Linked DNA regions of Rubinisphaera margarita. The protein of the gene in region 2 interacts with the protein of the main gene of each other region in a pairwise test. Links are inferred from orthologs where the notes say so. Each region holds a gene or a part of one and is shown on either strand. Other genes may lie near its edges.

Region 1 (6,553 bases), on a different replicon or contig from region 2:
AGCCAACACGCACCCTGTCCCGCGGCGAAGCCCAGCGACTGAAACTGGCCTCTTATCTGAATGCCGCCAGTGGAACCCAGATGCTGTTCCTCTTCGACGAACCGGCCAGCGGGCTGCATCCGAGCGATATCGCGACCCTGCTCAAAGCTCTGCGACGCCTGGTTGAGCAGGGACATTCGGTGGTCGTCATCGATTACGAGCCGCAGGTGATCAGGCAGGCCGACTGGATCATTGAACTTGGGCCGGGAGCCGCTGCTGAAGGTGGATGCGTCGTTTTTGAAGGCCCGCCAGCGTAATCTCCCGCTTCGAGCCCCAGGAATAACCCGACCGACGGTGTCCTTTTTGCCGTCCATTCGTCGGCGTCGGCGCGACCTTCTCAGTGAATCCCCTCTTCGGAAATCTGCTCGGTTGTGACTGCGGAGACCTGTTCGTCTTCTTCGGTGATGCGGGTCGTTTTCCAGCCGCCGTGGGCGAACCAGGCGATCGCCACCAGGGCGACGATGATGTTCGTAATCGGGAAGGACCACCAGATTCCCGCTTCGTTCAATGACGTGTGCTTCGACAGGATGTAGGCGAGGGGGAACTGCAGCATCCATTGCGACACGAGGGCAATGACCATCGCGATCAGCATGTTGCCGGAGGCTCGAAAGGTGGCCACGAGACTGTACTGGAGCCCTGCTCCGCCCCAGGCAAAACACATCACCCGAATGAACTCGCTGCCGGCCTGAATGACAGCCGGATCGTCCGGCACGAACACGGCGACGATCTGTCGAGAGAAGTTGTAAGCCACGATTCCGGCCACAGTCAGAATGCCGAATCCCCAGCCGGCTCCGAGAATCGCGACCTTCTCGGCTCGTTCGAACTGACCCGCGCCGATGTTCTGCCCGACCAGAGTCGCCACCGCCATCGACAGGCCCATGGCCGGAATGGAAACGAACTGCATCACATTCACGCCGACGCCGTACGAGGCAAGCGTCACCGTGCCGAAACTGGCGACGATAAAGGACAACACCACCATTCCCAGACTTCGTGTCGACAGTTCAACCGAGCCCGGCAGCCCAAGAAAGAATGCTCTGCGAATGTAGGGCAGATCGGGGCGGAAGTCTTTCCACTGCAGTTGAATCCCATGTCGGCCAGCAAAAAAGATCAGCATGCCGATCAGAGCGGCCAGCCCTTGTGTGCTCAGCGTCGCCATCGCGGCTCCCATCACGCCCTGGGCAGGCATCGGCCCCCAGCCGAAAATGAAGAGCGGATCGAGCACGAAGTTCAGCAGCACGGTGCCGAGCACGATGAAAAGCGGAATCCGCGTCTGCCCGACGCCCCGCATGAGGGCCTGAAACATTCCGTACAGGAAGACGAAAACAATTCCAACGAAGGAGACTCGCATGAAGCCGAGCGCTCCCTCATACACCTCGGGGGCAACACCCAGCCAGCCGAGCAGATTCGGCGTTAAGAAATAACCGGCCGAGCCGAGAATCACCGAGGTGAAGGCCACCATGAGCATGGTTTGGGCGGCGACATGATTCACCATGTCCTGCCGGCCAGCCCCCATGTATTGAGCCGTTAACGTGGCTCCCGCAATGGCGAGTCCCGCTCCCATCGCGATGACGAGAAACGTCACGGGAAAGCCGATGGAGACCGCAGCAACCGCGGCTGCTCCCAGCCGCCCGACCCAGAAGGCATCGGTCAGTTGATAACCGGCCTGCAGCATGTTGCCAAGAATGATCGGAATCGAGAGTCGCAGCAAAGCGGCTCCGATGGGCCCTTCCAGCATGAACTTCTGCCGATCGGATAGCATCTCGTCACCGTCGTAGGTCGATTCAGGGGACAGCCATAAAAAAGACGAGCATCCACTTGAGGAATGCTCGTCCTGATTTCACGTCGTCGAATTGTCGGTCGCTTAACCGCGATGCTTGCTCAGCAGTTCGGCAATCTGAACCGCGTTCGTGGCGGCTCCCTTGCGGAGGTTGTCGCTCACGCACCAGAACGAAAGACCGTTCGGGTTCGAGATGTCCTTCCGAATTCGCCCGACGAAGACTTCATCGGAGCCGTCGCTGTTGCTGGGCATCGGGTATTGCCCGTTGTCCAGATCGTCGACGACGGTGATGCCCGGGAACTTCTCGAAGGCTTCGCGAGCCTGTTCCGGACTGATCGGCGTTTCGGTTTCGACGGTGATGCTTTCGCTGTGACAATTCCAGACCGGAATTCGCACGCAGGTCGGATTCACCTGAATGTTGGGGTCGCCGAGGATCTTACGGGTCTCGTAAACCATCTTCATTTCTTCGCTCGTGTAGCCATCGACCTTGTGGCTGCCGATCTGCGGGATCGCGTTGAAGGCGATCGGATGAGCGAAGACCTTGTACTGGTAGTCATCTCCCTGCAGGCGGGCCTGGCTGCCGTGAATCAGATCTTCGGTGCCAACGAGGCCGGCTCCGCTGGTCGCCTGATAGGTGCTGACGATCACGCGACGAATCGGCGAGATGTCGTACAGCGGCTTCATGGCGAGCACCATCTGCGTGGTCGAGCAGTTCGGGCTGGCGATGATGCCTTTGGCGTTGATGGCGGCTTCCGGATTGATCTCCGGGACGACGAGGGCAACTTCGTCCTTCATCCGCCAGTAGCCGGACTCATCGATGACGGTGGCTCCCGCCTTCACAGCAGCCGGCAGGTATTTGGCGGCGACGTCGTCAGGCGTGGAGGCGATGACCAGATCGATGCCTTCGAAGGCGTCTTCGGTCAGTTCCTGCAGTGTGTAGGCTTTGTTCTTGAACGTAATTTCGGTGCCGGCAGAACGGGCGCTCGACAGGAATCGAAACTCCTTCGCCTCAAAGTTACGCTCTTCGAGCAGTTCGAGAATGATTCGGCCCACGGCGCCGGAAGCTCCGACGACTGCAACAGTATTAAACACGCTAATCCTCCGATGGTCGGATCACCGCCTGCGCGCTGGGTGCCTCCGACCGGTTTGCGAACACTTGCTTTCGACCGCGATGCCCTTGCGGGCTCTGATTCAATGTCTGTCTGCAGCCAGTTACGGCGTCTGCGACAGTAACGTTTTCTGAATCAAATTCCGGCAACATGCCAGTTTTCCGGAGATCGTCCCTCGGCCCGGTTCGCATAAGTTCTGCGAGGGAAGTTCCGGAAACACCTTCAGACCTGACCGTTCCATTTCGGCCTGACTGCTCTGAGAAATCTTCAAGTGGGGCGAGTCACCATCGAACCGATGGACTCGAACTCACGCACCTGAACGTCTCCACGAGGATCGAGACGTCTCTCAGTATCGTCTCCGGATACCGAGAAATACCTGGCTGATCTGGCTGGGATCTTCAACAAGGTCGGAGTTGCTCGACCACGCGAGCTTGATCCGAGATTCTCCCCGTTCCCCTGTGTCTGAAGGTGGGGTGTATTGTGACAAAATCGTCCGGGGGATCAATCGTGAACACTTTGCTCCGCAGCGAATTGACGGTTTTTGCGGACATGCGACGCACGGCCACCAGTCACGCTGAGTTGACACTCGCTCAGAACGGCGTACCTTGGGAGCGTTCCCATCGAACTCCATTTATAGGCTCCTCTCTACGAAAGTGAAGTGCACGTCGATGGCAAAGCCGGGCGATCCCTCCGAAACGTGGTACTCGGGAATCACCCGATATCAGTGGTTTGTCCTCTTCATCGCTTCGCTGGGATGGATCTTCGATGTCTTCGAAGGTCAGATCTTCGTCGCCAGTATGCAGGAGGCGATGCCCTCTCTGGTGCCTCCAGGAACCGACAGCGGCACCATCAGCTACTACAACTATCTCGCAAATGGCGCCTTTCTTCTGGGCGGCTCGCTCGGCGGGATCATGTTCGGAATGCTCAGCGACCGGATCGGCCGTAAGAAGACGATGGGGCTCACGATTCTCTTCTACTCGATGTTTACCTGCCTGTCGGCTTTCGCCCAGGAGTGGTGGCATCTGGTGGGACTGCGATTTCTGGTCGCCATGGGCGTCGGCGGCGAATGGGCCGTCGCCAGCAGCATGGTGGCCGAAGTCTTCCCCCGAAAAGCCCGGGCCCATGTTGGTTCGATTTTCCACGGTTCCAGCGTTTTCGGAACCTTTCTGGCGATCGCAGCCGGGACATTTCTAATTGGCAATGCGGCGATCCATGCGTGGGCGGCGAGCCCGGACATGGCGTGGATTGGCGAATATATCGACCCGACGACCTTGCCCTGGCGACTCGGATTTCTGCTCGGCGTCCTCCCGGCCATTCTGATTATCTGGATTCGTCTGAGTCTGAAAGAACCCGAAGGCTGGCAGGAAGCCCGGGAACGGGCACGGACTTCGGAAGAGCCGGGACAGCAGATGGGGCGGCTGTCCGATCTGTTCAGCAGCAGCTATCTGAAAGTGACATTGATTGGCGTCACCCTGGCCGCTTCCGCCATGGCGACGTTCTGGGGCGTTCACATTTACGGCAAGAACCTGTTGCTGGCTCAGGCGCGAGAAGATGTCCTGGCCCGAGCGAAAGCGGATACAGATGACGCGGAATCGATGTCGGACGAAGAACTGCTCGCTCCCCACAAGCCGGAGCTGAAACGCTGGGAGATGCTCAGCATGCTGCTCAACACCCTCGGCGGCGGCATCGGCCTGGTGGCGTTTGGACCGATCAGCCAGCGAATCGGCCGCCGCGGTGCCTTTCTGCTTTACTATCTGGGCGGGTTCGCCTGCGGTCTGATTCTGTTCGGAGTCCTGTACTCTCATGGCTCGCTTTTGGTGAATCTTATGTTCCTGCCGATCTTCGGCTTCATGACGCTCGGCGTGCACGCCGGGTTCGCGGTCTACTTCCCGGAACTGTATCCAACGCGCATGCGGGGCACCGGAACCGGATTCTGCTTCAACGCCGGCCGCCTCGTCGCCTGCCCCGTACTGCTGGTCGTGGGACTGATGCAGGACACCTACACGTGGTTCACGCTACCGGTTGCCGCCTGCGCAATGAGCACCCTGTTTCTTGTTGGAGCGATCACACTCATCGTCGCCCCGGAAACCCGCGGCCGCGAACTGCCGGAATAGAACGCCGGATTGTCGTTGTTTGGGATGTGAGTCGTAATGGGTGCCATGCCCACGCTCGCGTGGGCATGCATTGGGCGCTCCCTGGCAGCAGCGGCATCCTGCCGCCGAAGGGACGCTCCACACCTCATCGACGTCTGAAATGGATGACGCGTGCGAACGCCAGATCACATGTGACGCTCTTTCCCGCAGCGACGCACATCGGCGGCAAGATGCCGCCGCTACGATTGGCTCCCCTAAAATGGTGAGGGGATTAGCAGCAGCGGCTGCTCGAATAGTACCAGCTTGCCTTGAGCTCCGATGTTCCGTGTGAAGAAGAGCAGAAACACGTAGAACCCGCACACGGCGAGCGAGACGAGGCTCCAGAGCCAACGCCACAGTCGATGCGGCTCTTTCGTTCGCGTTGTCGACCAGTAACAGACCCAGCCGAGAAAGATACGGGCGGGGTAAATGGCCGCGATGAAGACGATCGTCATCATCCACAGTGCGTCCTGCGGCGGCGCGACGATCTTGAACAGATACAGCACGAGGCTGAGTGCATAACCGACAAGCAACGCCAGTGTCCACAGCAGTGGAGCCCTGCGAAACAGCAGGCGAGCCTCGGACAGTCGCCGATACGCGGAGAACTTCTCCTCTCGGGCATACCCGGCCTGAAGAATCGGAGCCCAGCTGCACACCAGCGCCAGCAGCACCCCGCCCAACAGAGTGACCAGAATCTGCGGCCCCTGAGGAGCATTCGCAGAGGCGTACAGTGCGGTCGGCAGCAGCGTCCACATCAGCACACCAGCCGCCCCGAGCAACCCTAACATGACGTTTCGACGGATCTCCAGATCACGCACGAACTCGCCAACCACGGCTGATCGGGCTTCCAGAAACTCTCCCGATCGACCCTCTCGATAAAGCACTCGCAGATTTCGCCGTGGTCGAAAGAACCGCAGACCTCCCTGTCCGACACACAGCGCAGCGGACAGATGAACAAAGGCGGCAATTGCAACGACCGTCGTCAGAATCTGCAGAAAGACGGTCGAACCAGATGTCGGATCGACGAGGGCCATGTCACTCGCGAATCCGCCCAGGTAGCGCAGCGGAAGAATGATCACGGCGATTCCGAGCAGCGTCCCGCCGAGTTGGCGAGCTCGTCCGAGCAGGGGAAATGCTGACGAAAACTTGCCCGTGCGGGCGATGTTCCCTTCCGCCTGAATCAGATACCCGAGCGCCCAGAGATTAAGAACCGGTACGGCTGCGACAACGGCCAGCAGGACGACCAGCGAAACGAAACTGAAGACGGCGACGAGCACTCGTCTGGCGAGTTTCAGTCCGCCGCGGATCCCCCCGACGAGACGAGTGGACAACGAACGCCGTCGTGGAACGATGAACACCTCGGCGGCCGCGTCCTCAGAAAGGACCGGTTCTCCGATTGTTTCATCAGTCACGACTGCCGGGGGAGAATTCGCCATCGCTTCAACCAGGGGCCAGAAATTGCGGATATTGTTCAGGAAGCTGTCCTGCTGCGTAGT
Region 2 (7,790 bases):
ACTGGCCCGGCCGGAAGGGCAGTCGTTCGCCGCGATGTATCGCGAACGCTGCCGCCTGTATGAGCAGTACGCCGAGGTGACCGTCGAATGCGCCGGGCTGACCCCGGATCAGATCGCCGCCGTCATCGCCGAACAGACATAGGACAAAAGAAAAGAACCGGACCACACCTGGTGCGATCCGGTTCTTTGTCGATCAGATTCCCGTCCAACGGTTTCGTTTAGAACTCGCCGATCACTTCGCCTTCATCACGGGTCGCAAGACCCTGATAGGTCTGGAAGCTGATGTTTTCCGAGAGGAAACGGACGGATCCATCGGCCAGGCAGAACTGAGCTCCCCCGGTGTGCTGGCTGCTGAATGCGACATCGTTGAACAGCCGTGTCGCCGTGCCGCCGGTGTAAACGTTCGGAAGCTGGTTAATCGTTCTCTGAACGTTCTTACTGGAATACATCGCCGCACCGCCTGTGTCGTTGCTCAATCCCTGAGTCCACGGACGAAGGGCGTTGGTGAACCCCGTTTCCGGCCGGCCCGATACTTCGCCGACAATAATCGTGTTGGAAGTTCCATCTGTGTTGTCAGCAAATCCGAAGCAGGTATTCCGCCCGAGCAGACCGTTGTTCGCGACCCCGCCATGATCGGTCGTCGTATTGCCGAAGTGGCCATAACTGCCCGTCAATGGAGCCGGTCGCGGTCCTTTGGCTCCGGCAACGCCCACGTAGTGGTTCGTGAACACGGCAGCCGTGGTGGAGAAGATATCGGTACTGCGGGCACTGGGACAGAAGTACGAGTCGACCTTGTTCTGACTGACGGCCACGTTGGCAGCAGCCGTGTAGTTCAGGTTGAAATCGACGAGGTCATACAGGGCGCTTTCTTCGACGAAGGGCAGAATCATGACCTGCCAGCCCATGTTGTTCGCCGGAGCGGTCGCCGAGTTTGGTCGGCCCATCGCCCCATAAGGGAAGACGCGGTGGGTGTCGTGGTAGTTGTGGAGAGCCAGGCCGATCTGCTTGAGCTGATTCTTGCAGCTCGATCGTCGAGCCGCTTCGCGAGCCTGTTGGACAGCAGGCAGCAGCAGGGCCACGAGGATCGCAATAATTGCAATAACCACGAGAAGTTCGATCAGTGTGAAAGCAGACCGATCTCGGGCTACTACGGAGGAAGTGCGCATACGAATCTCCAGAGAGATGAAAGGAAAGGACGAGAAACCGCTCAGTAGCGTCGGGACGTGCGGCAGCAGGCACGCCAGAAGCAACATCTCAGTCGATGGAACCCCGATGAGTATCGGAAGTTTCGACGAGGTGCGCAAATGTTATCCTGCGGGAATTCTTCTGGCAATCGGCAATTCGCTCCAGAGCCCCGGAATTCAGCGATCCAGAGCCGAATCGACAAGACCCAGCCAAACGGGGCTGGGTCTTGTGAATTTCGTAGCTGCGGCTGCAGGGACCGCAGCCCCTTGCGGATGCTCGACTCTACCCCTTGAGGCGGGTGAGGATCTCTTCAGTCAGCTTATTGATCGGAACGCGGACCTGTTCCAGCGTATCACGATCGCGAACCGTCACCGTCTGATCGTCAGCCGTCTGTCCATCAACGGTGATGCAGTACGGCGTGCCGATCTCGTCGTGTCGACGGTACCGACGTCCGATGGCTCCCTGCTGATCGTAATCGACGTTCAGACCGGCTTCGCGGAACTCGGCGTAAATTTTTGCCGCCGTTTCCGGCATGCCTTCCTTCTTGATAAGAGGAAAGATTGCCGCTTTCACCGGAGCAAGCCGCGGGTGGAACTTCAGCAGCGTTCGTGTCTGCATCTCGCCCTTGTCGTCCGGTGCTTCGTCGACGGTGTAGGCTTCACACAGAAACGCGAGTGTCGCCCGGTCGGCTCCAGCCGATGGTTCGATCACGTGAGGCACGAAGCGTTCGCGGGCCTGATCGTCGAAGTAGCTCAGATCCTTGCCACTGCCGCGATGCTTCGGCTGGCCGTTCTCGTCGAGCTGCAGCTTCAGATTACCATCGAGCTTACCTTCCATGTGCGAACGCAGGTCGAAATCGCCGCGATGAGCAACCCCTTCGAGCTCGCCGAACTCGCCCGGCGTCAGGAACGGGAAGGCGTACTCGATGTCAGCCGTTCCGACCGAGTAGTGAGCCAGCTCTTCTTTGTGATGTTCCCGCAGCTGCAGTTTGTCCGAGCCGATGCCCAGGCTGGTGTACCAGGCGAAACGACGGTTCCGCCAGTATTCGTACCACTTCGCGCTTTCATCCGGACGACAGAAGAACTCGATCTCCATCTGCTCGAACTCACGCGAACGGAAGGTGAAGTTTCTCGGCGTGATCTCGTTGCGGAAGCTCTTGCCGATCTGACAGATTCCGAACGGCAGCTTCACGCGGCTGCTGTCGACCACGTTCTTGAAGTTGACGAACATCCCCTGAGCGGTTTCAGGACGCAGAAACGCCGCGTCTTCCGCCCCGCCGAGCGCTCCGAGCGTCGTCTTGAACATCAGGTTGAACTCGCGCGGTTCGGTCATCGTGCCGACGCGGCTGGCATCGGGAGCAACCGCCTGGCTCAGATCATCCAGCTTTTCGAGCGGCATAATTTCGCCCTGCCAGTCGATCTGATCTTTGTACTTCGCCTTGAGGCCGAAGAACTTCAGCGCCTTTTCAACGAGCTGCTGCTCGGTCTCTTCGCCGGCGTCCATCGTGGTGATGAAGACTTTCATCTGCTCCGACGTGCCGGGCTGTCCGTCGACGCCCCGTGTCTTCTTCTCGGCTTCGGCCCAGCGACCCTTCACGTGGTCGAACCGGTATCGCTTTTTCGATTCGGTGCAGTCGACCATGAAGTCGTGGAACAGGTCGTAGTGCCCGGAACATTTCCAGACCTGCGGGTGCATGATGATTGACGACTCGATCCCGACCATAGAATAAGCAGAGGGAGCCCCCTCGGGGCAGTTGATTTCATCGTGACGACCGATCATGTCGGCCCACCACGAGTTCCGGACATTCCGCTTGAGCTCAGTGCCCAGCGGGCCGTAATCCCAGAACCCGTTGATGCCCCCGTAGATTTCAGAAGACTGAAACAGAAATCCGCGGCGTTTGCACAGCGCGACGATCTGGTCCATCGTGTTTTCGGTCTGACTCATTCGTTCGTTTTCTCAAGTATCGGAGGAGCGTTCTGGTCTGAAATCTGCGACTGTCGGGACTGACACGAACCGGACAGCAAAGTTCAAGAATAGCATACGACCGCCGGCCGTGACTATTGAACTTCCCGGGGCCGGAGACGACGTTTCAATTCACTTCCCGGTCGCACTATACTGCGGAAAAACAGACCAAACGCCGCTACAAACAGGCTTTCTTCATGGAAATCGTCCTTTATCCTCATCCCGCTCTGCACTTCAAGTCGGCTCCCGTCCGCGCAATCGATGCCTCACTGCGGAAGACCGTGGCTGAGATGTTCGAACTGATGTATGACGCCAGGGGAATCGGTCTGGCCGCCAATCAGGTCGCCCTTCCCTACCGGTTGTTCATCATTAACCTGACGGCTGAACCGGAAGAAAAGGATGAAGAGATCGTCTTCATCAACCCGGTGATCAAAAAACGCCGTGGCCAGGAAGTTGGTGAAGAAGGCTGCCTCAGCTTCCCGGAACTGTATGGTCCGGTCGAACGCTCGGCGGAAATCACCGTCGAAGCCTATAACCTCAAGGGCGAACTGATGAGCTACGACCTCAACGATCTCGCCGCCCGGGCTGTCCAGCACGAGAACGACCATATTGACGGTATTCTCTTCATCGATCGCATGACCGAAGTCGAACGGGCCAAAGTGGCGGCTGTGGTCGATGACTTCGAAGCCCAGTTCCGCGATGCTCAGGGCAAAGACAAAATCCCCAGCGACGATGAACTGACCAAAACCCTGAAACAGCTGGCCGCCGGCAACGCGTAACCCACTTCGTCATCAGAAGCCAGTGGGACAGACATTCCTGTCTGTGGACGAAAAACCGTAGCAACGGCAGTAAACTCGGATAACAAAGAATGGTCCGGACTTTCAATTCCGGGTGGTGCAGCCTCTTGCTGCTGCATAACGTCGAACCGTGAACGGTGAGCGTTCAACACAGAGATCAATCGCTGTGCCATCCCTGATGATGAAAGAATCTCGTCGAAGACGCACAGCAATCCCTGTTTGTGCCGCCCTTTCGAAGTCTCACGCTCTACTGCTGAAACGGAAGCAGGACAACAATGGCACTCAACGTGGTCATGATGGCAACCGGCGCCTTTGCGTTGCCGGGATTCAAGGCTCTGGTCGGATCCGGACACAATGTCACCGCGCTGATCACGCAGCCGGACCGGCTCAACCCTCGGGGGAAGCCGCATCCGCATCCGTTGAAAGAGTTCGCGGAAGCCAACGGCATCCCGGTGCTCCAGCCGGAATCGATCAACACGCAGGAGTCGATCCGCAAACTGCAGTCTCTGCGGCCCGACGTTGTTCTTGTTGCCGCTTACGGACAGATCCTCAAGGCGGAGGTCATCAACATTCCGCGGCTTGGGATGTACAACCTCCACGGATCGCTGCTGCCTCGGCATCGTGGCGCCGCCCCGGTGCAGTACGCCGTCTGGAAGGGAGACAAAAAGTCAGGCGTGACGATCTTCCGGATCGAGCCAAAGCTCGACGCCGGCCCCATGATCGTTCGCATGGAAACGGAGATCCAGCCCCGCGAAACTTCCGGAGAACTGCACGACCGTCTGGCGGAAATCGGAGCCGAGGCTCTGCTCGAAACGGTTCGGTTACTCGAAGCCGGCGAAGCCAAACCGTTGGTTCAGGATGAAACCGAGGTCACACAATCGCCGAAAATCCGCAAGGAACAGGGACTGATCGACTGGTCTCAGTCGCCCGCTGAACTCGACTGTCATATCCGCGCCATGCAGCCCTGGCCGAATCCGTTCACGTTTCTCCATCGTCTCGATGGCTCCTCGGAACGCATGCTGATCCTCCAGATCACGCCCGATCATTCGCTGGAGGTCTCCGGTAAACCCGGCGAAGTCGTCCAAAGCGATTCCCGGATGCTTGTGAGTACTGGAAATGGTGTGATCGCAGTCGACCGCCTGCAGCCGGCCGGGAAGAAAGCGATGGCAACGGCTGATTATCTGCGAGGCCGTCCGCTGACCGGCGGCGAGTTCTTCAGCCCAGAAGAATAACCACAATCCGGGCGGCTCATCCGTCGGAGAGGGTGCATGACGAAGCCACACCATTCTGCGCCATGTGCAGGGTAAGCTGAGCGGGCCGTTGTGATCGTTAAAATCACGGAGGACACCGCCTCCTGTGGCGTTACGACCCGTCTGAAATCGGATCGGCCACTCCGTTGGTGGAAGAATTTGTTGCGACTGCTGCACTCAAATCGATCAGTGGGGAACCGTTGGCCGCAAAGAAGCTGCGATGAACATCGCTTCCCGATCGACTTCAAGACATGTCGAAAACTTGTGGATCGGTCGTCACTTCATCCCGGGCTCGATTGTGGGTTATGCGGCGAAATTCTCTGCTGTGGATAACCGCCCCAGTTATCCACGGCTTCACACCGGAACTCCACGACCCGGCAACACCTTTTCAACGCCATTTCCGCTGTCTATAATTTTCGTAACACAATGACCATTCATGCCTTACGAAATATTGGATGCCGGTTATCCACAATTCTGGCCGCCCCTTTTAATAATGTTACTGAATTAAGAATCTTTAAAGAGAAGGAGGGGACCTGCGGTCCTCTCCGGTGTGGAAAACCATCGTTGAGAATTTCATGCGACGTCTTCCGGGAGACGCTCTGGAATCTCCGTCTCCTTCCCACTTGCAACAGGCGGGCCACGATTCCGTTTTCAGGCCGATTTCGCTAAGATAACAGGCCTTGTTGAAGTAAATGATAGGCCGAAAATTTCCCCAGTACGAGACGACGTCGCTATGCAACTGAAATTCAAACGGGATGTCCTGGCTGGCGCTCTGCAGACCGTCGCCGGAGTTGTTCCGTCGCGAACTCCGAAAGACATTCTGAAGAACACGAAGCTCGTGATTGAATCGGGTTCGGCGATGCTGATGGCGACCGATCTCGAAATCGGCATGCGATACCAGATTCCGGAAGTCGAAACCGGATCGACCGGCGAAGTTCTGCTGCCGACCGCCCGTCTGATGCAGATCCTCCGCGAAGTGACCGTCGATGAGATCGTGCTGAACGTCAACGAGGACCTGCTCGAAGTGCAGGCTGGACAGAGCGAGTTCCGGCTGCCGGTGGAAGATCCCCGCGAGTTTCCCGATGTGGCTCCATTCTCAGCCGAAGCCTGTTACGCGATTTCGGGTCAAGCACTGCGACAGGCAATTCGCCGCGTGATTTTTGCGGCTGATGATGAAAGCACGCGTTACGCCCTCGGCGGGATTTTCGTCGAGATGGCTCCGACTCAGATGGTCCTGGCCGCCACCGACAGCCGTCGTCTGGCAGTCATGGAAGCCGTGTCCGGCACCCAGGGAGAAGTTTCCGAGACCCGTTCGATCGTGGTGCCCCGTAAGGCCATGACGCTGATTGAACGCAGCATCGAAGGGGATGACGCGGAAATCCTGCTCGCCCCGGGCGATAATGAAATCACCGTTCGCAGCGGCAACTGCATGATCTATTCCCGCCTGGTGGAAGGACGTTTCCCGAACTTCCGCGATGTGCTGCCGAGTGATGTTCCGATTTCAGTCGATCTGGTCGCAGGCCCCTTCCATAACCTCGTGCGGCAGTCCCAGATTGTGACCAGCGATGAGAGCCGCGGCGTCGATTTCGTCTTCACGCCGGGCACCGTAACTTTGAAATCCCAGGCAGCCGATGTCGGGCAGTCGAAGGTCGAAATGCCGATCGATTACGACGGAGACGAGCTGGCGATCATGTTCGATCCGCGGTTCGTCGCCGAGTTTCTGCGGGTACTGGAGCCGGAAACGACGATTCAGCTGGGTCTGATCGGCGGCGAAGATCCGGCCGTGTTCCGCTGCGAAGAAGAATACAAGTATGTCATCATGCCGCTGGCCCGGGATGCGTGAAACTGTTCCCACGGAGTGGACGTTTCAACGGGTCGGGAGTTGTCGAGCAGGGATCGAGTCTGTGACGGAGCCTCAGAAAGAACTCGATGAAGATCAACGGGAGTTGATTCAGCACGTGATGCAGCAGCGTCGTCAGGAGCTGCAGGTTCGAGGTGGCGGTCCGCAATCGCTGGCCGGCTCGTTACGGGAAGTGATTGCGGCTCGGAAGATCGGCCGCGTGATGGAGTCGCGAGAGCTGAGTCTACTCTGGAAGAGTTGTGTCGACGAAGCCATCGAACCGAACACCCGGGTCGTTTCGCTGCGAAACCGGGTTCTGCTTGTCGAAGTGACCGACTCCGTTCTGATGAGCGAACTGTCGAACTTTCATCGCCGTCCGATTCTGGCGGCTCTGAAGAAAGCCCGGCCCGATATGCAGATCACAAACCTCAAGTTCCGTCTGAACGCGGGACTGAGTCGAGGTCACTGAGAGAAGCTCCGTCGTCCTTCAGGGATAGCAAGCGTGCTCTCTCTTCAGACGGAAGAAGACAAGAACAGCGGAAATGGGGAGATTGACGATGCGGGTTCAATACGAGGGAACCCACATTTCCCCTTATTCAGACAGATCCTCAGCCGCCAGCCGGATGAGGAAATCGGAATCCAGAGACCATTGGCGCGGGCGAAGGACTGTCCGGCGAAATACAACGTTTTCAACACATCCGACACGGATCAGGAACAACGATGGAAGAAACGAACAAACCGAGCAACTACAGCGAA

What was found.
Region 1: the proteins of def (region 2) and L1A08_RS02945 interact in binary tests that used the Escherichia coli proteins (3 or more experiments, as listed by UniProt). The link is inferred for Rubinisphaera margarita from one-to-one orthologs.

What each region holds. Positions count from the first base shown.
Region 1 is NZ_JAKFGB010000007.1:161,804-168,356, forward strand. Bases 905-3,679 are described here. They hold L1A08_RS02945 (aspartate-semialdehyde dehydrogenase), read right to left. Parts: upstream 2,909-3,679; coding sequence 1,901-2,908; downstream 905-1,900. Other genes in these bases: L1A08_RS02940 (MATE family efflux transporter), read right to left, coding at 905-1,798; L1A08_RS02950 (MFS transporter), read left to right, coding at 3,594-3,679. In the rest of the region: L1A08_RS02935 (hypothetical protein), read left to right, coding at 1-296; more of L1A08_RS02940, read right to left, coding at 377-904; more of L1A08_RS02950, read left to right, coding at 3,680-5,039; L1A08_RS02955 (hypothetical protein), read right to left, coding at 5,273-6,493.
Region 2 is NZ_JAKFGB010000015.1:72,482-80,271, reverse strand. Bases 2,264-5,135 are described here. They hold def (peptide deformylase), read left to right. Parts: upstream 2,264-3,344; coding sequence 3,345-3,926; downstream 3,927-5,135. Other genes in these bases: fmt (methionyl-tRNA formyltransferase), read left to right, coding at 4,220-5,135; L1A08_RS16620 (glycine--tRNA ligase), read right to left, coding at 2,264-3,129. In the rest of the region: L1A08_RS16630 (shikimate kinase), read left to right, coding at 1-142; L1A08_RS16625 (DUF1559 domain-containing protein), read right to left, coding at 219-1,166; more of L1A08_RS16620, read right to left, coding at 1,468-2,263; more of fmt, read left to right, coding at 5,136-5,176; dnaN (DNA polymerase III subunit beta), read left to right, coding at 5,928-7,037; L1A08_RS16600 (DUF721 domain-containing protein), read left to right, coding at 7,099-7,503; L1A08_RS16595 (DNA gyrase subunit B), read left to right, coding at 7,755-7,790. UniProt on the Escherichia coli protein: Removes the formyl group from the N-terminal Met of newly synthesized proteins. Requires at least a dipeptide for an efficient rate of reaction. N-terminal L-methionine is a prerequisite for activity but the enzyme has broad specificity at other positions.